DNA from 3 places in the Bradyrhizobium sp. USDA 10063 genome. Region 2 is predicted to be linked to each of the others. Evidence: predicted binding sites of a transcription regulator. Region 2 holds the regulator's gene; each other region holds the start of a gene.
The links. The regulator LexA, encoded in region 2, represses DNA repair genes until DNA is damaged. The targets are predictions, from matches to a motif close to TGTTCNNNNTGTGTTCNG.

Region 1: the regulator LexA is predicted to act here: its motif matches at 5,464-5,481, upstream of ACVJGD_RS07135 (DUF3072 domain-containing protein).
Region 3: the regulator LexA is predicted to act here: its motif matches at 1,574-1,591, upstream of ACVJGD_RS32350 (DNA recombination protein RmuC).

The regions. Positions count from the first base shown of each region.
Region 1 covers NZ_JBSSGP010000002.1:1,101,211-1,108,810, forward strand. The annotation lists gene ACVJGD_RS07090 (HAMP domain-containing protein) at 1-962, opposite strand, end outside; gene ACVJGD_RS07095 (ATP-binding protein) at 1,233-2,747, shown strand; gene ACVJGD_RS07100 (hypothetical protein) at 3,015-3,206, opposite strand; gene ACVJGD_RS07105 (hypothetical protein) at 3,274-3,540, shown strand; gene ACVJGD_RS07110 (isochorismatase family protein) at 3,587-3,769, opposite strand; gene ACVJGD_RS07115 (DUF6894 family protein) at 4,128-4,361, opposite strand; gene ACVJGD_RS07120 (hypothetical protein) at 4,625-4,795, opposite strand; gene ACVJGD_RS07125 (hypothetical protein) at 4,820-5,065, opposite strand; gene ACVJGD_RS07130 (hypothetical protein) at 5,202-5,402, opposite strand; gene ACVJGD_RS07135 (DUF3072 domain-containing protein) at 5,520-5,720, shown strand; gene ACVJGD_RS07140 (hypothetical protein) at 5,783-6,040, shown strand; gene ACVJGD_RS07145 (hypothetical protein) at 6,302-6,544, shown strand; gene ACVJGD_RS07150 (hypothetical protein) at 6,715-6,972, opposite strand; gene ACVJGD_RS07155 (ATP-dependent helicase) at 7,079-7,600, shown strand, end outside.
Region 2 covers NZ_JBSSGP010000002.1:1,316,318-1,323,917, forward strand. The annotation lists gene ACVJGD_RS08150 (c-type cytochrome) at 1-26, opposite strand, end outside; gene ACVJGD_RS08155 (HAD-IA family hydrolase) at 1,337-1,966, shown strand; gene ACVJGD_RS08160 (molybdopterin molybdotransferase MoeA) at 1,976-3,187, shown strand; gene lexA (transcriptional repressor LexA) at 3,389-4,090, shown strand; gene ACVJGD_RS08170 (hypothetical protein) at 4,383-4,808, shown strand; gene ACVJGD_RS08175 (hypothetical protein) at 4,962-5,183, shown strand; gene ACVJGD_RS08180 (ComEC/Rec2 family competence protein) at 5,192-7,480, opposite strand.
Region 3 covers NZ_JBSSGP010000002.1:6,414,568-6,422,167, reverse strand. The annotation lists gene fmt (methionyl-tRNA formyltransferase) at 1-783, opposite strand, end outside; gene def (peptide deformylase) at 925-1,452, opposite strand; gene ACVJGD_RS32350 (DNA recombination protein RmuC) at 1,622-2,830, shown strand; partial or broken gene ACVJGD_RS32345 (AmpG family muropeptide MFS transporter) at 2,873-4,244, shown strand; gene ACVJGD_RS32340 (hypothetical protein) at 4,301-4,735, opposite strand; gene recR (recombination mediator RecR) at 4,761-5,366, opposite strand; gene ACVJGD_RS32330 (YbaB/EbfC family nucleoid-associated protein) at 5,368-5,688, opposite strand; gene ACVJGD_RS32325 (DNA polymerase III subunit gamma/tau) at 5,731-7,539, opposite strand.

The DNA.
Region 1 (7,600 bases), 220 kb from region 2:
TCGCCGCGCGCCACCGCGGTCGTCACGTTGGCGATGTTGCGCACCTGCGCGGTCAAGTTGCCGCACATCGCGTTGACGGAATCGGTCAGATCCTTCCAGGTGCCGGCCACACCAGGCACGATCGCCTGGCCGCCGAGCTTGCCGTCGGTGCCCACCTCGCGCGCGACGCGCGTCACTTCGGACGCGAACGAGCGCAACTGGTCGACCATCGTGTTGATCGCTTCCTTGAGCTGCAAGATCTCGCCACGGACGTCGACCGTGATCTTCTTCGACAGGTCGCCATTGGCGACCGCGATCGTCACCTCCGCGATGTTGCGGACCTGACCGGTCAGGTTGTTGGCCATCGAGTTGACGCTCTCGGTCAAGTCTTTCCAGACGCCGGTCACCTCCGGTACCTGCGCCTGTCCGCCAAGCCGCCCCTCGACGCCGACTTCGCGCGCCACGCGCGTCACTTCCGATGTGAACACGCCGAGCTGCTTGATCATCGTGTTGACGATGTTGGCCGACTGCAGGAATTCGCCGCGCAGCGGCCGCCCTTCGACGTCAAGCTGCACGGTCTGCAGCAGGTCGCCTTGTGCGACTGCCGCGACCGCGCGCGTCACTTCCCGCGTTGGCCACAAGAGGTCGTCGATCAGCGTGTTGATGGAGCCTTCCATGTCCGCCCAGGAGCCACTGGAAAGACCGAGATTCACGCGTTGGCGGGTCTGTCCCTCGCGGCCGACGACCTCTCCGACGCGCTCGAGCTGCTGGGCCATGCGCTCGTTGGCCGCGGCGATCTCATTGAAGGCGTCCGCGATCTTGCCGTCGATCCCAAGATAGTCGCCGCGCATGCGCACGGTGAAGTCGCCGGCCCTCATTGCCTGAAGGGACTGCAACAGGTCCTGGGTGGGATCGATCTTGCCGTTTTGTCTGTTACGGCGGGGTTCGCCACGACTACGAGGAGCGGGACCAAGATCGGTCATAAAATTCCCCCTGCACGCTGGCCGGCTTTGGATTTTCGAAGTTCCGGACCATCGGACGCATAAGAAGGGTAGGTTGCGATCTAATCAAGCCAGAAAAATATGCGGTAATTCTTGGGACAGAGCCAAACGTTATCAATGAGACATCCGACTGAAGGTTCCCGCCCGTCGGGAACTTTTTTAAGACCGATCAGCGAACCCTGGAAGACTTAAGCCTGGTGCAGGAACGAAAGTCTCGCCTTGGCGTTGGCCGTCCGCGGGGCAGGATCTCAGATGGCCAAGAAGACCAAACAGCTCGAACTCGAAAAGGACTACTTCGAGAGCGAGCGCAATTTCCGTCTTCTGGTCAAGGGCGTCACCGACTACGCGCTCTACATGCTGAGCCCGCAAGGTATCGTCGCGAACTGGAATGCGGGCGGAGAGCGAATCAAGGGCTACGCGGCCGAGGAAATCATCGGCCAGCATTTCTCGCGCTTTTATACCCCGGCAGATCGAGCGGCGGGCAAGCCGGCGCGGGCGTTGAAAATCGCCGAGGAGACCGGTCGCTACGAGGAGGAAGGCTGGCGCGTCCGCAAGGATGGCTCGTTCTTCTGGGCGAGCATCGTGATCGACCCGATTCGCGATCCCTCCGGCCGCCTGATCGGCTTTGCCAAGATCACCCGCGATATCACGGAGCGGCGCGAAGCGCAGCTCAAGCTCGAGCAGGTACAGCGACAGCTTGCGGAATCCCTGAAGATGGACGCGCTGGGCCAACTGACCGGCGGTGTCGCGCACGACTTCAACAATCTCTTGATGATCATCTCGGGCAATTTGCACACGATCAAGAAGGAGCTGACGAGCCCGCGGGCTGTGCGTGCGCTGAGTGCGATCGAGACCGCTACACAGCGTGCCGCATCCCTGACCAGCCAGCTCCTCAGCTTCGCCCGAAGACAGAGCGTCAATCCGCGGACCATCGACGTCGATCGCCAGATCGCGTCGGTACGGGAGGTGTTGGCCAGCGCGCTTGGCAGCATGGTGGCGTTGCAGATCGATATCCAGTCCGACGTCTGGCCGGTCTTCGTCGATCCCACCGAGTTTGAAACCGCCCTCCTCAACCTTGTCATCAACGCTCGGGATGCGATGCCGGAAGGCGGCACCGTCGCCGTCTCGGCGCGCAATGATCCGGACAAGGATCAGGTTCTGATTTCGGTCGGGGATACCGGCACGGGCATCCCACAAGATGTGCTAGGCAAAGTGTTCGATCCCTTCTTCACCACCAAGCCCATCGGCAAGGGAACCGGCCTCGGCCTCTCCCAGGTGCATGGCTTCGTCCATCAGGCCGGCGGTACGATTGAGATCGAAAGCGGGCTTGGCAAGGGCACCACGGTCCGCCTCCGCCTGCCCCGGAGCAGCGCGGCCGAACATCACGAACGGGAGAGCCTGAACAAGCAAGCCTCCGCAACCGTCCTGCTGGTCGAGGACAATCCCGCCGTGGCCGATGCTAGCGCCGGGCTGCTCGAGCAGCTCGGCTACACTGTCCGCTGGGTGCCCAACGCCGAAACGGCGCTGCAAGAGATCGAGGCTGACGATGTCGACCTCGTGTTCAGCGACATCATCATGCCCGGCAAGATGGACGGACTGAAGCTGGCGCGCGCGATCAGGGAACGAAACCCGACGTTGCCGGTCCTGCTCACGACCGGCTATTCCGATACTGCCAAGCACGTCAGGGTGGATTTTCCCGTCCTCCGCAAGCCCTACCAGCTTCACGAGCTCAGCCGTGAGTTGTCGAAGCTGACCGGGCACGGTTGATCCGCGCCGCGGGTCGTCATTTCATCCGACCCGCAGGAACCTGGCCGCGCCCGGATTTGTTGTTCGGAGCGCCACGGGAAATGCCGCTGGAGCATTGATGGCCAATGACGACCCGAAGGAGACCGCCAAAACGCAGTAAGCTCGCGCATGGGCGGGATTTGGCGCCGTGTCGCCCACTCGTGCTCGACGATTCCAGTTACGAGGAATTGCTGGACGATTGGATGGTCGCCTATCCGGGCACCGAGTTGGTCCCGTTGGCGACCTCAATCAGCTAGCCTGGCTCGCGGACGGCCAGCTTCCCCGCACGAGCCGGACCCGCTCGATGCGCCCGCATTGCTCGCAGCGATACTGAATGACGTCCTTGCCGTCATCGCCCGGGGTGCTCCTCTCGAGCCGCATCGTCTTCCTGCAGATAACGCAGGAGATCAGTGTGAGCAGCGGGTTGCGATCGTCATTCATCGTTCCCGTCCGACACAAAACTCCTCGAAGTTAACCTATGTGACGGTTGCGGCAGCCGAAATGGGCCATGTTGTCACTATTCCATGTCGTTAATATTGATGGCCGCGGGGGGCGGATTCCTATGGAACGTAAGCGATCTCCGGTGGAGCAACAGGCGGCCGACGCGCTGCGCCGCGCACGCCAGCTTCCGGTCGGTGCCGACCGCAACGATCTCCGCCAGCTTGCAGTCGGACTGTTATGGTTGCACCGCCGTGGCATGGACGCCCTGCTGGAGGGGCGCCTCCAAGGGTTTTCCCCGCTGAGCCGCCCTCTTTCCGAGACCCTCGTCGATTGACATCAACGGAAGCATCGGGCGACCCCGGCGCGGGATCCGGGCCGCGTCATTCCGGCCGCCAGATGTCGGCCAACTGCTCGGCCTTGACGAGGTCAATCTGTTCGGTGAAGCGCAATCGATACATCGTCATCAGAGCGTCATGACCGGCGTCGGAGGAACTGCACAGCGCGTCCTCGACGATGATCACGCGAAAGCTGAGGTTGACAGCATCCAGCACCGTCGAGAGCACGCAGACGTCCGTCTCGGCTCGACAAAAAAGTCCAGCGGAAGCTGGCTCCGCCAGACAGTTAGATCCGGGCCGTGAGAAGAACCAGAGCCCCGATGCCGTAAGCGGTTTCAAGGCCCATGCAGACCTCCGGATATAGCAAGAACAGTGTCGACCACGCGTCCTCGCATTCAAGTCAAAGCGTGAAAGCCACGTAGACAAGGAGCGCAATCAAAAGTGCGAAGCCGATGCTGATCGTCGCAAGCATTGCCTTCGCCATTGCGCCCTCCCGCGGCTTCGCGCGTTAGCTTGTTGACGGGTCGTCCGACGCTCAAACGCGTCAACGTGGTGAAAGTTGCTTGGAGAACCTCAGCGTCGATTTTCAGCCGCTCTTCTCGGCGCTGTCGATGCTTTCGCGATGGATTTCGGTTCCGGCATCATCGAGCACCGCAACCGCATAACCCTTGCCGAGATATTCCTGCCTGCTCTCGGCGATATCGATCGCAAGCCGCTTGGCGACTGCGAGCGCCTGGTCGCGGTCGTCCACCGGTCGCCCCGTGACATCGATCGTCCGATCGTGGTCAACAAGCCTGAAGTGATAGTGGCTCATCGGCATGCTCGTGGCGTTAGACCAGCTTTGACTGGTATTGCTCTCGTGCCACCTTTCCAGGTCAGGTTTCGGGCCGCCGGGTCGCTGCTCCTTCTCCGGATTCCCCTTCCACGGTTTATCGGTCTGTTTGTGCGAACCCCAGTCGGTCTGCTGCCGGGGATCATCGAGTGGCGTTTCCTTGCTCATGCGACACCTCCTCACGAGGCAAGCGCGAGAGCCAGATCGGTTCCTGACGCGGACATTCCGTCGCGGTCCCGCAGCACCTCGCGCTATGGGCCTCCTGCCACCGAACCGGCGATGACCATAACCAGCGCGTCGAGATCGATCTTGCCTTTGACGACGAGATCGGAGGATCGTTCAACGTGCAGGGCCTGCGGGTTGTTGCCCGCCTGGCGCAGCAGCTCGCCTACGATTGCTTCCTTCAGCTTCTTCTCGAGCATCCTGGCTTCCTCGCAACCGTGCACTCACGTCGCCGGCGCAAGCTCTGGCCCGACCCGCATCGCGCGCCTGCGCTTGAAGCCCCGATAGTCGTCGATCGCCTTGTTCGACAGCAGAAGGCGCCGCCGCTCTCCCCGTTGCACCATCAACTCGATATCATCGACGAGAAAGCGGCTCGCGACTGCGGCATCGTCGAGCTCGCCGGTGCGCTCGAGAAAATCCCAGGCGATCTGCACCGAATGTTCGATCAATATGGGTAAGGGCTCGGTCATGTTCTCCTCACGATCCAAACGCGCGGAGACAACGTCCGTTCCTGGTTCGAAACGGGCGGAAGTACATCGTGCTGTCGCGCAACTTCCTTGTTCACGGAGCCGCAACACGGTCCGCTGGCGAGGCTGATTGACGCGCTCAATCCTTCTTCAGTCGCGCAACCGGTTGGCGTTTCAGGTGCTCTCTGACATCGGGCAGCCGTTCGCTGCCGCCGGCAGCTTTCCACTGACCGATCAGCACCGTCATCTCCGAACGCATGGCAAGCAGCCGGCGCGCCGCTTCCGTGCAATCGTGATCGTGATTGACCTGGTCGCGGATCACGCCCTCGACGACGATCATCTCGTCCCGTAACGCACTGATCTTACGACGGATTTCATTAATTCTATTGTCCATGCCTTGTTAGAACAAAAATAGAACATAAAGTCAAGTCACGGATTTGAGACCGTGAGGCAGACCATGAGGACATCGGCCGTGAAATATGGCGGGGTGCGCGAGCGCGCCAGCGCCCAAATGACCCGCGCCCAGGCATTGCGATTAAAGGGCCTCGCAGAGGAGGCCTACCAGCCCAAGCAGTACGCGCGAGATCTCAGCTTCGAAGAAGCCGAGCGGCGTATTCATGCGCTCGAGACGGAAATCGCGCTGGCGGATTCGTTCTAGCTGATGGTGACAACTCCCTCGCCGCGTCCGGAGCCATCGGCCTTATCAGCCGTTATCGGCCGATGACGGAGGAAGAGCGTCAGCTCCTCAAGGATACCTCGGAAAATCTGCTGCGGCTGTTGCGCCAATGGGATGACACCATCGCGGGAATGCACATCGCCATTTCCGAACTCTACCGCGCGGGCATGGTGACTTCCGAACGAAAGGCAGTCGCGCTCTCGCGGCTGAAGCTTAGACGAGACCTGATCCGCCGGGAAAACAAGCCGACGGAATATCTGGACGGGCTGATCGACGAACTCGACAAATGGACGGCTCGTTGAGGATATGCGGAACACCTATGCCTATAACGACGGCTACTATGGCTACGGCTACAACAGCGGCTTCGTCTGCCAGCCCGGAACGACATTCATCGGCCGGGATGGCCGACGACACATCTGTCAGTGACGATCAGGCGTTGCGAATCGAAGGAAGACGGCCGCAAGGGCCGCCTCCTCTTTTGTGTCCTCGCCTTCCGTTAACAAATGATATAGCCGGGGTGACTAAGCGTCGGTCGGCCGATTGGTCACTGCCCGGAGCACCTCTTGCTGGACATCGAACGGAATTCGCCGCTTCCTTTCCCGCTTGCGTTGAAAGACGGGCGGACGATCGAAACCGTTGGCGACGTAGCGGACTTCCTTTCATCGCTCACTGAGGATCAGCGCGAGCGCGTTCACTGGAGAACGGCGATCCTGATGCTCAACAATGCCATGAAGGAATCGCGCTATCTGAAGATCGCCACCATCAACCTGCGCTCCGCACTCACCTATGAGCGCTTGCTGGCGTAGGACGCGCCGTGACCGTGTTCGTACGGACATGGCCGAATCGTGGCTTTTTGCCTAAGCAAAGCTTGTTATGGCCGCAAACAAGGTAACGGCGGTACAACACGGCGGCTCGGGCTCAATCCGCCACGGCTGCAATCTCGGGCCGCCTTCGGCGCCGGGCGGCCCGTTTCCTCTCAGAGCAGTCTTGCGCGCACGAACAGCGAGCGCAGCGCATTGGTCGCCGGGATTGCCAACATCGCGTTGTCGGCGGCTTTCTCCAGCGCGCTGACCGCCTCGTCATGCAGTTGGCGGAATTCCATCCACTCCACTGAATTCAGATTGGTGATGAACCGGTAGGCTTGGCCGACGGTGGCAATAGTGACCGTCTCGCCGTTCAGCTTGATCTTGAACGTCGCCTTCAGCGGTGTGTCGGAACTCGTTACGTCACCCATCGCGCGGTTGTGCTCCGGACGCAGCCAAAGTCAATCTAATTCTCGCACCACCCCGGAGGTTCATCCCAACAGGCCCGATGTCTGTTAGCTTGCTCCGGGGTGATTCGTGCTCGCGGACAGCAAAGACACATATCTGGATGCGCTCAATCCTGCGCAACGGCGCGCCGTCGAGCACGGCGTCGGGCCGGATGGAACCATTGGCGCGCCGCTCCTGGTGATCGCCGGCGCGGGATCGGGCAAGACCAACACGCTGGCCCACCGCGTCGCGCATCTGATCGTCAGCGGTGCAGACCCGCGCCGCATCCTCCTGATGACCTTCTCGCGCCGCGCAGCGGCGGAAATGACCAAGCGTGTCGAACGGATCGCCCGCCGCGTGCTCGGCGACAATGCCGGCGTTATGACCGATGCGCTCACCTGGTCCGGCACCTTTCACGGCATCGGCGCGCGGCTGCTGCGGGAATATTCCGAGCGGATCGGGCTCGATCCTGCCTTCACCATCCATGACCGCGAAGATTCCGCCGACCTCGTCAACCTTGTCAGGCACGACCTCGGATTCTCCAAAACCGAGAGCCGCTTCCCGACCAAGGGCACGTGCCTTGCGATCTATTCCCGCTGCGTCAATTCCGAG
Region 2 (7,600 bases):
CGCAACTGCGCGCAGGCGGTAGTCATCCCCAGAGGCAGAATTACCAACAAGGCAGCGCACGTCAAAAACGCAGGGGCGCATTTTGCGAGGTGGAGCATTCGCGGCAATCGTGTCCTCCATTCGCACCGCCCTCGGCGCGCCTGTCGGCCGCGCGCCAGACCCTTCGACGACCGCAAGCGTCAAAAGCTCACGCCGTCGCATACCCGCTCCCAAGCATCAGAAAGGCACTTTAACCCCTCGATCGGAGCTTCGGGAAGAGGCCGAGGGGCGTGAACATACGCCATTCTATGCCGGCATGCGGCGCGAGTGGCGCGCCAAAACCTCCGCTGTCATTCCGGGGCGCGACGAAGTCGCGAGCTATGATGTGCAATTGCACATCAGAGAATCCATTGGGCCACAAGCGCAAGCGGTGAAATGGATTCCGGGCTCGATGCTGACGCATCGCCCCGGAATGACAGCCCCGTCATTGCGAGCGGAGCGAAGCAATCCATGTCTCCGCTTGTGGCGCTGTGGATTGCTTCGCGTCGCTCGCAATGACGATGTGGTTAGTTTGGGTGCGACAAATCAACCCGACGGGCAAATCACCAAAAGTCTGTCCAGACTATCAGCGAAAAATATTCCGCTTTCGCCGTCGGGCAAATCAGTGATTTAACTCCGCGCGTCTCACCCAGATGAGGGGCGGATCGCGATCGTCACGAACGTTGCGGTGAGATGCGGTGGACGCGGCTGTTGCGACAGACGAACGCAACATCCGCGGACGGCGAAGTCGTGTGGTTCTGGCGCCCCGACGCTGGCGCTAAGTTTTTTGCGCAAACAAAATTTGCGCGAGAGATGACGGTGGCAAGAAAGCCCGGTCACCGGGAAGAGCACGAAGTAAGCCGTAAACCACTGCGCAGGGAAAGCCGGAGTTGCTTCGGTTGACCTGTGGTCCTACCCCCGTGCTTTTTGTTGCACGGGGCCCACGGGTGCAACCGGCACCCGGCTTTCCCTGCGCCCTCTGATTGATGAGAGGGTGAAACGGTACGCAAACCTCGGGCGCAAAGCGCCGCGAGAACGCGAACTCACATCCTCTCCGCTGTTTGAATCCGAATCTCACCCCACGTCGTCCCGGCCTTGCGCGCCGCGGCGAAGCCCTTGGCGTAGCCGGGACCCGGGACCCATAGCCACAGGATGTCGTGATGTGCTCCGCTGTAACCGCTTGTGCTCACGCAACAACGCCTCGCTGTGGTTACGGGTCCCTGCTTTCCAGGGACGACAGCGGTGTGCGTGACCGTTGCCGACGGTTGCCATTGACGACATTGCCGTGGTCGCAGGATTTTCGTACACCACCGTCGTCATGACCCAACCGTCCCTCTCCCCCGGCTCCGCCGACGTCCTGTTGTTCGATCTCGGCCGCGTCGTGCTCGATATCGATTTCGGCAAGGTGATGACCATCTGGGCCGGCCATGCCGGCTGCGAGCCCGCCGAGCTCGCCGCCCGCTTTGTCATGGACGAGAGTTACAGGCATCACGAGGTCGGCAAGATCGATGACGCCGCCTTCTTCGCAAGCCTGCGGCAGTCGCTCGGCATCGAAATCTCCGACGCCCAGTTCCTGGAAGGCTGGAACGCGATCTTCGCCGGCGAGATGCCAGGAATCGCCGAGCACCTGGCGCGCGCCAAGGTGCGCCTGCCGCTCTATGCTTTCTCGAACACCAATCCGCCCCATATCGAGCATTTCTCGACAGCCTATTCGGACGTGCTCGGCCACTTCCGCCAGATATTCTTCTCGTCGACGATCGGGTTTCGGAAACCCGATGCGGAAGCCTATGATTACGTGGTGAAGGCGATCGGCGTGCCGGCCTCGCGCATCGTGTTCTTCGACGATTCCGCCGAGAACATCCGCGGCGCACGAGCGGCAGGCCTTAACGCCATTCACGTCACATCGTCAGATGATGTGACGAACGCGCTTCTCGCACTCGGAATTTAGGAGTTGCCCGTGGCCCTGATGCCGGTCGCCGATGCGCTAGCCGCTGTTCTCGCCGGCGTGGAACCGTTGACGGAAGAGATGGTCGCGCTCGATGCTGCCTGTCACCGCACCCTCGCGCATGACGTCGCAGCGAGGCGCACGCAGCCGCCACTGGCGATGTCAGCGATGGATGGCTATGCGGTGCGCTCAGCCGATGCCGCCGATCTCAGCGCGCGGCTGAAGGTGATCGGCGAAGTCGCCGCGGGCCGGCCGTTCGATCGGGAACTTGGCCGGCGCGAAGCGGCGCGGATCTTCACCGGTGGCGTCATTCCCGCTGGCGCCGATGCCGTCGTGATCCAGGAAGACACCAGGGTCGACGGCGATCACATCACCATCACCGAGGCCGCCATCGCCGGGCGGCATATCCGGCCCGCCGGGATCGATTTCCGCGAAGGCGACGTGCTGCTTCAGCGCGGCAGCCGGCTGACCGACCGCGCGCTGTCGCTGGCGGCGTCGATGAACTATCCGGAACTCGCGGTGCGGCGCCGGCCAAAGGTCGCCGTGCTCGCGACCGGCGACGAACTGGTGATGCCGGGCAGCTCGCCGGGTCCGGGCCAGATCGTCTATTCCAACGGCTATGCGCTGCGGGCGCTGGCCCGCGCGGAAGGCGCCGAAACGATCGATCTGGGGGTCGCCGCGGACACGGTTGCCGCCACCACCGAAGGCATCCGCCGCGCGCATGCCGCGGGCGCCGATATCCTCGTCACCACCGGCGGCGCCTCGGTCGGCGACCATGACCTCGTGAAACCGTCGCTCGAGGCCGAGGGTGTCACCATGGCGTTCTGGAAGATCGCGATGCGGCCGGGCAAGCCGATGATGCATGGCCGGCTCGGCGCGATGCGGGTGATCGGCCTGCCCGGCAATCCGGTGTCGTCCTATGTCTGCGCCTACCTGTTCCTGGTGCCGTTGATTCGGGCCCTGCTCGGCCGCTCGGCGATCCATCACGTCAGGAAAAGCGCCCTGCTCGGCCGCGATCTCGCCGCCAACGATCAGCGCGAAGACTATCTTCGTGCGCTGCTCGAAGAGCGCGCCGACGGCACGCTGATCGCAACGCCGGTCACCCGGCAGGACAGTTCGCTGCTCGGGAATCTCACTGCGGCGCAGGCACTTGTGATCCGTCCGCCATTCGCGCCGGCGGCGCCGAAAGGCGCCCCCTGCGACATTCTCCGATTGCCTGAATGAAGCCGCGACCAGCACGTACGGGAGCATTTCCAATCGCGTTCACCTGAAATTAAGTGGTTGCGGAACACATATCGAACATATAGTGTCCGTTCATGATTTGTTTCGAAACTCGCTGTCTACGAATGGGAGTGCGTGGCTCCCGAGATCAGCTCTTCTCAAGTCTCGGATCGAACGACGCTACCAACCGGGGGAATGCTCGCGATGCTTACGCGCAAACAGTATGAACTTCTGCGTTTCATCAACGAACGGCTGAAAGAGGCCGGTGTGCCTCCTTCCTTCGACGAGATGAAGGACGCACTCGACCTGCGCTCGAAGTCCGGCATCCACCGCCTGATCACGGCGCTGGAGGAACGGGGCTTCATCCGTCGCCTGCCGAACCGCGCCCGCGCGATCGAGGTGATCAAGCTGCCCGAGCTCTCGGCGGCCGGCAACGGCCGCCGCGGGTTCACGCCGAGCGTCATCGAAGGCACGCTCGGCAAGCGCACGAGCAGCACGGCCGTGGCCGAGGACGATGGCAACCGTCCCGTCGCGGTCCCCGTGATGGGCCGGATCGCGGCGGGTACGCCGATCGAGGCGCTGCAGACCCGCAGCCACACGATCAGCGTGCCGCCCGACATGCTCGGCTCCGGCGAGCACTACGCGCTCGAGGTGCGTGGCGATTCCATGGTGGAGGCCGGAATCCTCGACGGCGACATGGCGCTGATCCAGCGCAACGAGACCGCCAACACCGGCGACATCGTGGTGGCGCTGATCGATGAGGAGGAAGCTACGCTGAAGCGCTTCCGTCGCCGCGGCGCCTCGATCGCACTCGAGCCTGCCAATGCCGCCTACGAAGTCCGCATCCTGCCGCCGAACCGGGTGCGGATCCAGGGCAAGCTGATCGGGCTTTATCGCAAGTATTGAGCGTCCGGCACAGCAGCCCGTCTGGTACTTGGGTGGGTACTTTGTTCATGCGAGACGCTGACAAGAACGACTTAGAATGATTAGAATATGAGTCCCGGTAGTTCGCCGCCGGGGCTATTCTGTGCGAGGCAACGTACGGCAGCGCCTCGCTATCGTGTTTGTGAACGGACACAAGGCGTGGGCCGTACAAATGCCAAGAACGAAGCAGAGGCTTATAAGTTATCGTCCACTCTGATAGAGGCCTGCGCCTCTCCCAGGCCCGGGTCGGCTATCTCGAATGAGGAGCAATCCGATGTGTGACTATAGCCTGCATGCCGTGGCGACGCGTCCCGCCCAGGTTGGAGAGACGCTCATCACCACCACCTTCCGCGGCACCTCGACCCGCGGCTTCGCTTCGGAAAGCGATCCGACGGTCGCGGTCTGCATGCTTCCCGGGACCGAACTCGCGTTCGCTGACAACGTCCGTTACGACAATCGCTGGATTTGGACCAAGACGACCGGCTTCCGCGTCGGCAAGTTCAACCAGATCGATCCGCATATTCGGGATCGTCACCACGACGCTATCGAATTCCCCGATGGCAGCCATGTATTGGTGACCCAGCTCTGCGAAGGGCAGCGGGCGACCGTGCTGCAACTGCCCGTGACGCATCATGTTGTCGAGCCGGCGCAGAAGGTGGTCGAGCAGCGCCCGGCGCCGAACCCGCTGTTCATGGGCTGACGGCCTCGCGCAGCGTGCGCCGCCGGTTTCGGCCGGCGGAACGTTGCCGCGAGCGACAAGCAAAGTGTTTTGAGCGGCCCCGGAGGGCACATCCGGGGGCGCGTGTGATTTTGTGTTGAACGAGTGCTTCATTTCGCCGAGGGGGCGTGATCGGTGGTCACCAAGATCACATGGCAAAGAGCCGGACGCGTGGCCGAGCCGGGCCGGTACATGTTCAGGTTCGGCTGGCTCACCGTGGCAGCGGAAGATCTTGCCATCTGGGAGCGATATCCGGATGCGACCTTTACGCTCGTTCAAATGCCTTCGCGTTCAGGCAGCCCGGACGAGTTTCGACTCGGCGCGTTCGAGTTGCCGGCCAGCGCCGGCGGAGATTGACGGGGCGCTCAGTCTTCTGGCTGCAGGTCGGATTCGGACGGGGTCGCATCGATCGCGCGCGGCGCAGGTGCTCCCTGGATTCGGATCGTGGTCTCGGGCTCGCCTTCGCCTGACATCGCGGGGGACCACGGCCGGTCGAGGCCGGCGGGCCTGACCGCGTCGATGACGAAGCCGTTCCGGTTCCGCCGCAGCGTCAGCCCGCCCTGCCGCCGCAGGCGCTCGGCATCGATGACCGCCGCGGTGCAGCCCTGCGGAACGGGCCTTGCCGTCACGATCAGCACCGCCCGCTCGCAATCGTCCGCAAGCGCCTCAGCGCGCTGCGTGAGGGCAATGAACGCGCCGCCCGCTGCAGGGCTCACGCAGCCGCCCTCATCGCACGACACACCCTCGGTGAGCGAGGGATCGCTTGCGGCCCGGGCATCGGCGTCGGCAGCCAGCCACTCCTTCGCGAGGAACGCGTCCTTCGCGGTCCGCATCAGGTGCAGTCGCCCGTCACCGCCGCGCACGGCGACATGGCGGCCGTCGCCGGAAATCAGGATGTCCGGTTGGGGCGCCCTCACCGCCCAGACCACCGCAATGAGAAGCACGGCCGCGCCGACGAAGCGCAGCGGCGTGCGCAACAGCCCGAGCAGGATGATGCCGAGGCTCGCGGCGATCAGAGGGCCGATCCCGAACGCACCAATGCGGCCGACCGCGCCCGGCAACGCGGCGACCCATTGCGCGACCACGATCATCCAGTCGATGCCGGTGCCCATGATCGCCCAGAACACGCCGTCGAAGCCGAACGGCATCGCCAAGAGGCCAAGCAGCCCTGCCGGCATCACCAGCGCCGACACCACCGGCATCGCCGCGAGATTGGCGAGCACGCCAAAGGGTGCCACCCGGTGAAAGTGGAAGGCGGCATAGGGCGTGGTCGCAAGCCCCGCCACCAGCGACGCCAGCAGCAGCATCGCGACCTCCCGCCCACCCCACAGCGCAATCCGCGCGGTCGTAGAATGATCGGGAGCGGCGAACAGATGCGGCATGCCGATCTGCACCAGCGCCACCAGCCCGAGGGTGGCCGCAAACGACATCTGGAAGCTCGGATGCACCAGCGCTTCCGGCGCGATCACGAGCACGATCATGGCCGCGACCGCGAGCGTCCGGAACGTGACCGCGCGGCGGTCGACCATGACCGCGATCAGCACCACTGCCGTCATGAAAAACGAGCGCTGCGTCGCGACCTCGGCCCCCGACAGCAGCAGATAGAAGGCGGCCGCCACAAGCGCGGCGGCGGCGGACCATTTCTTGATTGGAAAGCCCACGGTGAGCACCGGGAACAGCGCAAGCAACGCGCGGACCGCGAAGAAGACCACGCCCGCGACCACGGCCATGTGGTAGCCCGAGATCGACAGCACGTGGCCGAGCCCCGAGACGAACATCGCGTCATTCACCGGCTCGGAGATTGCGTCGCGCCGGCCGGTCAGGAGCGCGGTCGCGATCGCGCGATTGTCGCCCTCGAGCACGTTGCGGATGCGCGCGTCGATCGCATCGCGCATGCCCTGCATGAACGCCGCATAGCGCAGCGCAAATCCGCGGCCTTCCGGCGGCGCCGTCGTCTTGATCGCGCCGAGTACGAAACCGGAGGCGCCGATGCCCTGGAAATAGAGATCGCGGCCGAAATCATAGCTGCCGGGCCGTAAAGGCGAGAGCGGCGGCTGCAGCCGCGCCTTCAATTCGACGAAGCTGCCGACTTCAGGGGCGGTGCCCTTCTTCACCGAAAGCCTGATACGCTCGAGCTTCGGCGCGCCGCGCTGGCTTTCGATGCTCGCCACCCGCAGCACGAAACGATCGGTCCGCTCTCGGATGTCGCGCGTCTCGACAAATCCGGTGAGCGAGACCGAAAACAGCGGCCGCGCCAGCACGCCATGCGCGACCCGCGCGGTTCGCCAGGTAGCAACCGCAAAGCCCGCAGCAACAGCGGCAATCATGACGGCGACGACGAACGCCTGCCGCCGCCTGAGCAGGAATGCGAGAATGCACAGCGCGATCGCGACGATCACCGCGACCGACAGCACCGGTTCATGGTCGGCGGCGAAGTAAAGCGCGATGCCGCTGCCGAACGCGACCGGCACCCAAGGCAGAAGCCGCCCGGCGCCCGCTTCGGCACGGGCCCATTGGCGCAATGTCTCGATGATCGGGGGCCAGGCGCCGACGCTGATCGGGGCATACCCACCCGCCGACGCGATCGCCTCGCGTGGCGGCCAGGTGCCGGCATAGCCGCGCCTGCCGCCCGGCGTCCTGCCCTCGTCCGACATCCTGCGCCCTGGACTACCCCTGTTTCTGCGAAACTACCGGAAGCAGGTATCCGCGGGATAGCGGAACAGATGCGAACATCCTGCCGGAGCGCTCCCAATCCCGGCACCGGCTTCTTCCGT
Region 3 (7,600 bases), 5.1 Mb from region 2:
GCCCGAGCCGCTCGCCGGTTCGCAACGGAGAATCTTGATGCGTACCGGTTCGCCATCGCCTCCCAACTCGGCCCACGCGCCCGGGAACGGCGACAGGCCGTGAATGTGCCGCAGCACGGCGTGCGCAGGTCGGCTCCAATCGATCCGCGCCTCGGCCTTCTCGATCTTGGCGGCGTAGGTGACGCCGTCCTCACTCTGCTTAGTCAGTTGCAGCGCACCGCGTTCCAGCGCGGCCATCGCCCGCACCATGAGGTCGGCACCGAGCGGGGCCAGTGCATCGTGCAGGTCGGCCGCCGTCATCCGGTCGGTGATCGCAAGCCGCTCGGCCATCGCGACGTCGCCGGTGTCGAGACCGACATCCACCTTCATCACCATCACACCGGTCTCGGCGTCGCCGGCCATGATGGCGCGGTTGATCGGCGCCGCGCCGCGCCAGCGCGGCAACAGCGACGCGTGCAGGTTGTAGCAGCCAAGCCTTGGCGCATCGAGGATCGCCTGCGGCAGGATCATGCCATAGGCAACCACGACGGCCGCATCCGCCTGGTGGGCGCGGAATTCTTCCAGCGCTTCCGGCGTCTTCAACGTCTTCGGCGTCAGCACGGCAATGCCGAGCCGCCGCGCCTCCTGCTCGACCGGCGTCGGTTGCAATTGCAGGCCGCGACGCCCGCCCGGTTTCGGCGCACGGGTGTAGACGGCGGCGATCTCGTGGCCGTGCCCGGCCAGTTCGAGCAGCGTCGGCACGGCGAAATCGGGCGTACCCATGAAGATCAGGCGGAGGGGCATGGGGCGGGTTACCTTGGCTGAAGGTAAAAGTACTCGTCATGGCCGAGCTTGTCCCGGCCATCCACGTCTTCGTGCTCGCGGCGCGAAAGGACGTGGATGCCCGGCACAAGGCCGGGCATGACGGCAGATAGAGTGTCGACCCTACTCCGCCGCGCGTTTAGCGGCCTTGGCGAACTTCTTCAGCACGCGGTCGCGTTTCAGCTTCGACAGATAGTCCACGAACAGGATGCCGTTCAAATGGTCGATCTCGTGCTGGATGCAGGTGGCGAAGAGGCCCTCGGCGTCCTCCTCGTGCACCTTGCCGTCGAGATCGGTGAAGCGCACGCGCACCCGCGCCGGCCGCTCGACCTCCTCGTAATATTCGGGGATCGACAGGCAGCCCTCTTCATAGACCGACTTCTCCTCGGACGCCGAGATGATCTCCGGGTTGATGAAGACGCGCGGCTTGGGCGTGGTCTCGCCGTTCTCGTCCTTTTTCGCGAGATCCATGGTGACCAGCCGCAGCGGCTGCGCGACCTGGATCGCGGCCAGCCCGATGCCGGGCGCCGCATACATGGTCTCGAACATGTCGTCGACCAGCTTGCGGATCTCGGGCGTGATCTTTTCCACGCGTTTGGAGACGAGCCGCAACTGCCTGTCCGGCAGGATGATGATTTCTCTTAAGGCCATGGCGGGCGATTTAAGCGCTTGATATGCCGGGGTCAATCGATCCGGAACCGGTTAAGACGGCCTTAACCATGATTCCTCAGGCTTTCTTAACCACGAAACTTCACGGCTTGTTAACCATAAATGTTCCACTTTCGTTCGCGCCTGCCGCCGAATCGGCTATAGCGCTTCCATGAACGAGATTCTCTTCATGGTCGGCGACTGGCCGGTCCGCATCGCCGACACGCTGGTCGCGTTCGGCGTGCTCGTGCTCGTCCTGCTGCTGACGATCGCCATCGTGATCGCGCGGTCCTCCCGGCGCGGCGCGGAATTGGCGATGGCCCAGACCATCCGCGCCGATGAACTGGAAGAGCGGCTCGGCGAGGTGCTGCGCGCCCAGAGCGAGGCGAGCGGCCGGGTCGATGCGATGACGCAGGCGCTCGCCGGCCGCCAGGCCGAGATGGCGCGCGCGGTCAACGAGCGCCTGGATTCGGTCACCCACCGTGTCGGCCAATCGATGGAACAGACCACGCGCCATACGATGGACAGCCTGCGCCATCTGCACGAGCGGCTCGGCATCATCGACAACGCGCACAAGAACCTCACCGACCTGACGACGCAAGTGACGACGCTGCGCGACGTGCTCGCCAACAAGCAGTCGCGCGGCGCCTTCGGCCAGGCGCGGATGGAGGCGATCGTGCAGGACGGTCTGCCGAAGGATTCCTACGAATTCCAGTTCACGCTCTCGAGCGGCAAGCGGCCGGATTGCGTGGTGTTCCTACCGGACCAGCGCCCGCTCTGCATCGACGCGAAATTCCCGCTCGAGGCGATGACAGCGCTGCACGACGCCCGCAGCGACGAGGAGCGAAAATACGCAAGCCAGCGCCTGCGCAACGACGTGATGAAGCATGTCAGCGACATCGCGGAAAAATACCTGATCGCCGGCGAGACCCAGGATACCGCGCTGATGTTCGTGCCGTCGGAATCGGTCTATGCCGAAATCCATGACGGCTTCGACGATGTGATCCAGAAGGCTTACCGCGCCCGCGTGGTGCTGGTGTCGCCCTCGCTGCTAATGCTCGCGATCCAGGTGATGCAGCAGATCATGAAGGACGCGCGGATGCGCGATGCCGCCGACCAGATCCGCACCGAGGTGATCAAGCTCGGCGACGATCTGTCGCGGCTGCGAGAACGCGTGCTCAAGCTGCAGAACCATTTCTCGCAGGTGAACGAGGACGTGCGCCAGATCCTGGTCTCCGCCGACAAGATCGAAAAGCGCGCCGGCCGCATCGAGGAGCTCGATTTCAGCAAGTCGGACGCCCCGGTGGAACTGCCGCGGATCGTGACCAGCGGCAGGCCCGAGCTGTTCCCCGCTCCGCCCAAGCTGCAGGCGGGGGAGTAGGACAGGGGCGGATTTTCCCGTCGAATCTGCTAACAGGGCTGCATGACCGCGCCTGAAGCGACAGCCGCCGCCACCGAAAAAGCCGAGCCTGCCGCCGCCTCCTGGCGCGACAGCCTTGCCGTCTATCTGCAGCCGCGCGTCCTGATCGTGCTGATGCTGGGCTTCTCCTCCGGCCTGCCGCTGGCGCTGTCGGGGTCGACGCTGCAGGTGTGGATGCGCGAGGTCGGCGTCGATCTCGGCACCATCGGCCTGCTCGCGCTGGTGGGCACGCCCTACACGCTGAAATTCCTCTGGGCGCCGCTGGTCGATGCGCTTCACGTGCCATTCTTCACGCGACACTTCGGAAGGCGCCGCGGCTGGCTGTTGTTCTCGCAACTGTTGCTGATCACCACGATTCTCGTGCTCGCGATCGCCGATCCCGCGCGCTCACCCTGGTTCGCCGCCCTTGCCGCGCTCCTGGTCGCCACCACCTCCTCGACGCAGGACATCGTCGTCGATGCCTTCCGCGTGGAGAGCCTGCCCGAGAGCGAGCAGGCCGCCGGCATGGCCTCCTATGTCGCGGCCTACCGCATCGGCATGCTGGTCTCGACCGCGGGCGCGCTGTTCATCGTCAGCGGGTTCGAGGGCGGCGGCCTAGTGCGGTCGTCGGCCTGGATGTGGGGCTATGTGGTGATGGCCGCGCTGGTCGTGATCGGCGCGATCACCGCGCTGGTGGCGACCGAGCCGGCCGCAGTCCAAGGACGCCGAAGCGGCCACGGCCGCGGAAACGGCATTCTCGCGCGTGATTCACGCGGCGGTCGGCGCCTTCTCCGAGTTCCTGAGCCGGCGCGATGCCATTGCGGCGCTCGCCTTCGTCGTGCTGTTCAAGTTCACCGACGCATTTTCCGGGACGATGACGGCGCCCTTCGTGATCGACATCGGTTTCAGCAAGGTCGACTACGCCGCGATCGTCAAAGGCGTGGGACTGGCCGCGACCCTGATCGGCGGCTTTGCCGGCGGCTTCGTCGCGCGACGCTATTCGCTGGCAACGAGCCTGTGGATCGGCGGCGTCGTGCAGGCACTCGCCAACCTCTCCTTCTCCTGGCTCGCGCTGGTCGGCGTCAACCAGTGGGCGCTGGCGCTCGCGATCACCTGCGAGAACTTCACCAGCGCGATCGGCACCGTCATCTTCGTCGCCTATCTCTCGGCGCTGTGCCGCAATCCCCTGCACACGGCGACGCAATATGCGCTGCTGACCGCGCTGGCCGCTGTGGGGCGCACCTATCTCTCGTCAGGCGCGGGCTTCGTCGCCAAGGCGACAGGCTGGCCGCTGTTCTTCGTGATCTGCGTGCTGGTCGCGATCCCGAGCCTGATCCTGCTCGCCTGGCTGCAACGACGTGGGCATTTCGACGAGCTCGGGCCGGTAAAGGTGTAATCCCTCGCTGCGTCCCGGCCAAGCGAAGCGCGAGCCGGGACGACGGCTGAGAGCGATCAATGCTTCGTCACCACGCTCCACTTGGTGACCACCGCCTCACTCATCTGGCCGGCCTCCTCCGCGCAGGCGACTTCGTCGACTTTCACCGAGATTTCCTTGCCGACAAAGGGCCTCAGTTGCGCAGCCTGGGCGTCATTGGCAGGGACAAGCTGGAACGTCTCAGGACCCGTCTCGAGATTGCACAGCCCGTTCGGCGGCGGCAGGCGGCGCGGTTCGCTGGTCAACTGATAGGTTGCGATGCGCTTGCCGGCTTTCTTGATGTCGCGGACGCGCAATGTGTTGAGTTCGCCCGACAGCACGTCGCCGGCATGAATCGGCTTGCCCGGCTTCGGCGAAGGCTCCTCCTCTTGGGCCAGCGCGGCAGGTGCGGCCAGCGCCGCTCCCAGAATGACCGCAAAGCACAGGCGAATGCCGAATCGGTGTTTCGTCATCTCGTTCAGTTCCGTTGATCTTTAGCTAGAAGAGCGTTCGCTGCCGCATGGCTGCGGATAGCGTACCTTCATCGAGGTAATCAAGCTCGCCGCCGACCGGCACGCCATGCGCCAGCCGTGTCACCCTGACATTGGCGTCTTGAAGCAGATCGGTGATGTAGTGCGCCGTGGTCTGGCCATCCACGGTTGCATTCAGCGCCAGGATGATCTCGCTCACCTCCGGATCATGCGCGCGCGCTACGAGCTGGTCGATGGTGAGATCCTGCGGGCCGACGCCATCGAGCGGCGACAGCGTCGCGCCGAGGACGTGATAGCGTCCATTGGTCGCGTTCGCCCGTTCCAGCGCCCAGAGATCGGCGACGTCGGCGACCACGACGATGATGGACGGATCGCGCCGCGGATCGGTGCAGACCGTGCAGGGATTCTGCGTATCGATATTGCCGCAGGTCTTGCAGACCTGGATCTTATCGATCGCCACCTGCAGCGCCGAGGCGAGCGGCGTCATCAGGGCTTCGCGCTTCTTGATCAGGTGCAGCGCCGCGCGCCGGGCCGAGCGTGGACCGAGGCCCGGCAGCCGCGCCAGGAGCTGGATCAGGCGCTCGATTTCAGGTCCGGCGACGCTTGTGGCCATTTCAGGTGAGACCAAGTCCGGGCGGCAGGCCGAGCCCGCCGGTGAGCGCCTGCATCTTCTCCTGCACCGCGAGTTCCGCCTTGCGGCGCGCGTCATTATGCGCGGTGACCAGGAGATCTTCGAGTATCTCGCGTTCCTCCGGCTTCATCAGTGACGGATCGATCCTGACGCCCTTGACTTCCATCTTCGCGCTCATGCGCACGGCGACGAGGCCGCCGCCGGAAATGCCCTCGACTTCGACATTGCCGAGCTCTTCCTGCATCGCCTGCATCTTGGACTGCAGTTGCGCCGCCTGCTTCATCATGCCGAGAAAATCAGCCATCGGTGGTCCCTTCAATTTGTTCGCGCATGATCCCCGATCGCGCTAATCGTCGCCGTCGCCACTCTCGATAGGGTCTTCCCCGACAATATCGGTTTCCGCCGGCTCGGCGGCAAGCCTGCGCACCTCGACGACCTTGGCGCCGGGAAAACGGGCCAGGACCTCCTTCACCCGCGGATCGGCTTCGGCCGCGCGCTCGCGCTGGCTCTTCTCGGCGAGATTTTGCGAGCGAATGGTCGGCTGCCCGGCCTCGTTGGAGACGATCACGGTCCAGCGCCGGCCGGTCCATTGTTCCAGTTTGCGCGAGAGGTCGGTGACGAGGCCGCGCGAGGCGTGCGGCTCCAGCGCGATCTCGAGCCGGCCGTCGTCGATGCGCACCAGCCGCACGTCCGCTTCGAGCGCGCCCTTGATCATCAAATCGCGCTTCTCGCCGGCCAGCGCTAGGAGCTGCATGAAGCTGGTGATGCGGAGCGCGGGCGCCGACTGCGTCTCGGGCGCCGCGGCCTGCGGTCGCAGCGAGGCTTCCGCGCTGGCCCGGGGCACGGCTGTGGGAGCACGCGCCGGCGATGACGCAATCGAGGAGACAGGCGCCGATGGCGCGGCCCGCGACGCGGCGGCGCCGCCCGCGACCACCGGCGATCCGCCGCCGTTCTGCTCGATCATCCTGATCGCCTCGTCCGGCGTCGGCAGGTCTGCGACGTAGGCGATCCGCACCAACACCATCTCGGCGGCGGCCGCCGGGCGGGTGGCGGTCTGCACCTCGGCGATGCCCTTGAGCAGCATCTGCCACATCCGCGACAGCACCCGCATCGACAGCTTGGCTGCGAACTCGCGGGCGCGGACGCGCTCGGTCTCGCCAAACGCCACGTTATCGGCGGTGGCGGGCACGATCTTCACGCGGGTGACGAAATTGACGAATTCGGCGAGGTCGGAAAGCACCACGACCGGATCGGCGCCGACATCGTATTGCGCGCGGAATTCGGTGAAGGCAGCCGCGATGTCGCCGCGCGCCAGCGAATCGAAGAGCTCGATCACCCGGGTGCGGTCGGCAAGGCCGAGCATCTGCCGCACTTCCTCCGCGCGCACGGTTCCGGCCGCATGCGCGATCGCCTGGTCGAACAGCGACAGCGAATCGCGCACCGAGCCCTCCGCGGCGCGCGCGATGATGCCGAGCGCTTCCGGCTCGACCTCGACGCCTTCCTTGGCCGCGATGTTGGAAAGATGCGTCATCAGCACATCGGCCTCGACCCGGCGCAGGTCGAAACGCTGGCAGCGCGAGAGCACCGTGACCGGCACTTTACGGATTTCGGTGGTGGCGAAAACGAATTTGGCGTGCTCCGGCGGCTCTTCCAGCGTCTTCAGGAACGCATTGAAGGCCGCGGTCGAGAGCATGTGGACTTCGTCGATGATGTAGACCTTGTAGCGGGCGCTCGCCGGCGCATAGCGCACGCTGTCATTGATCTGGCGCACGTCGTCGACGCCGGTATGGGAGGCGGCGTCCATCTCCAGCACGTCCATGTGCCGGCTTTCCATGATCGCCTGGCAGTGCAGGCCGAGCACGGGCATCTGGATGCTCGGCCCCTTCACCGAGCCGTCAGGCAATTCATAGTTCAGCGCACGGGCGAGGATGCGGGCGGTGGTGGTCTTGCCGACCCCACGCACCCCGGTCAGGATCCAGGCCTGCGGGATTCGTCCGGTCTCGAACGCGTTCGAGACCGTGCGCACCATGGCCTCCTGGCCGATCAGGTCCTCAAAGCTGGAGGGGCGGTATTTGCGCGCCAGCACCCGGTAGGGCCGCGCGTCGGCTTGGCCGGCGCCGTCAGCCTGATTTGGGGGAGCGCCAGCGTCGTTCATCGGTCGATCCGCAATTGAATGTCTCTCGGGCCGGCTTTGCGGAAAGGAGCGGAATCGAATG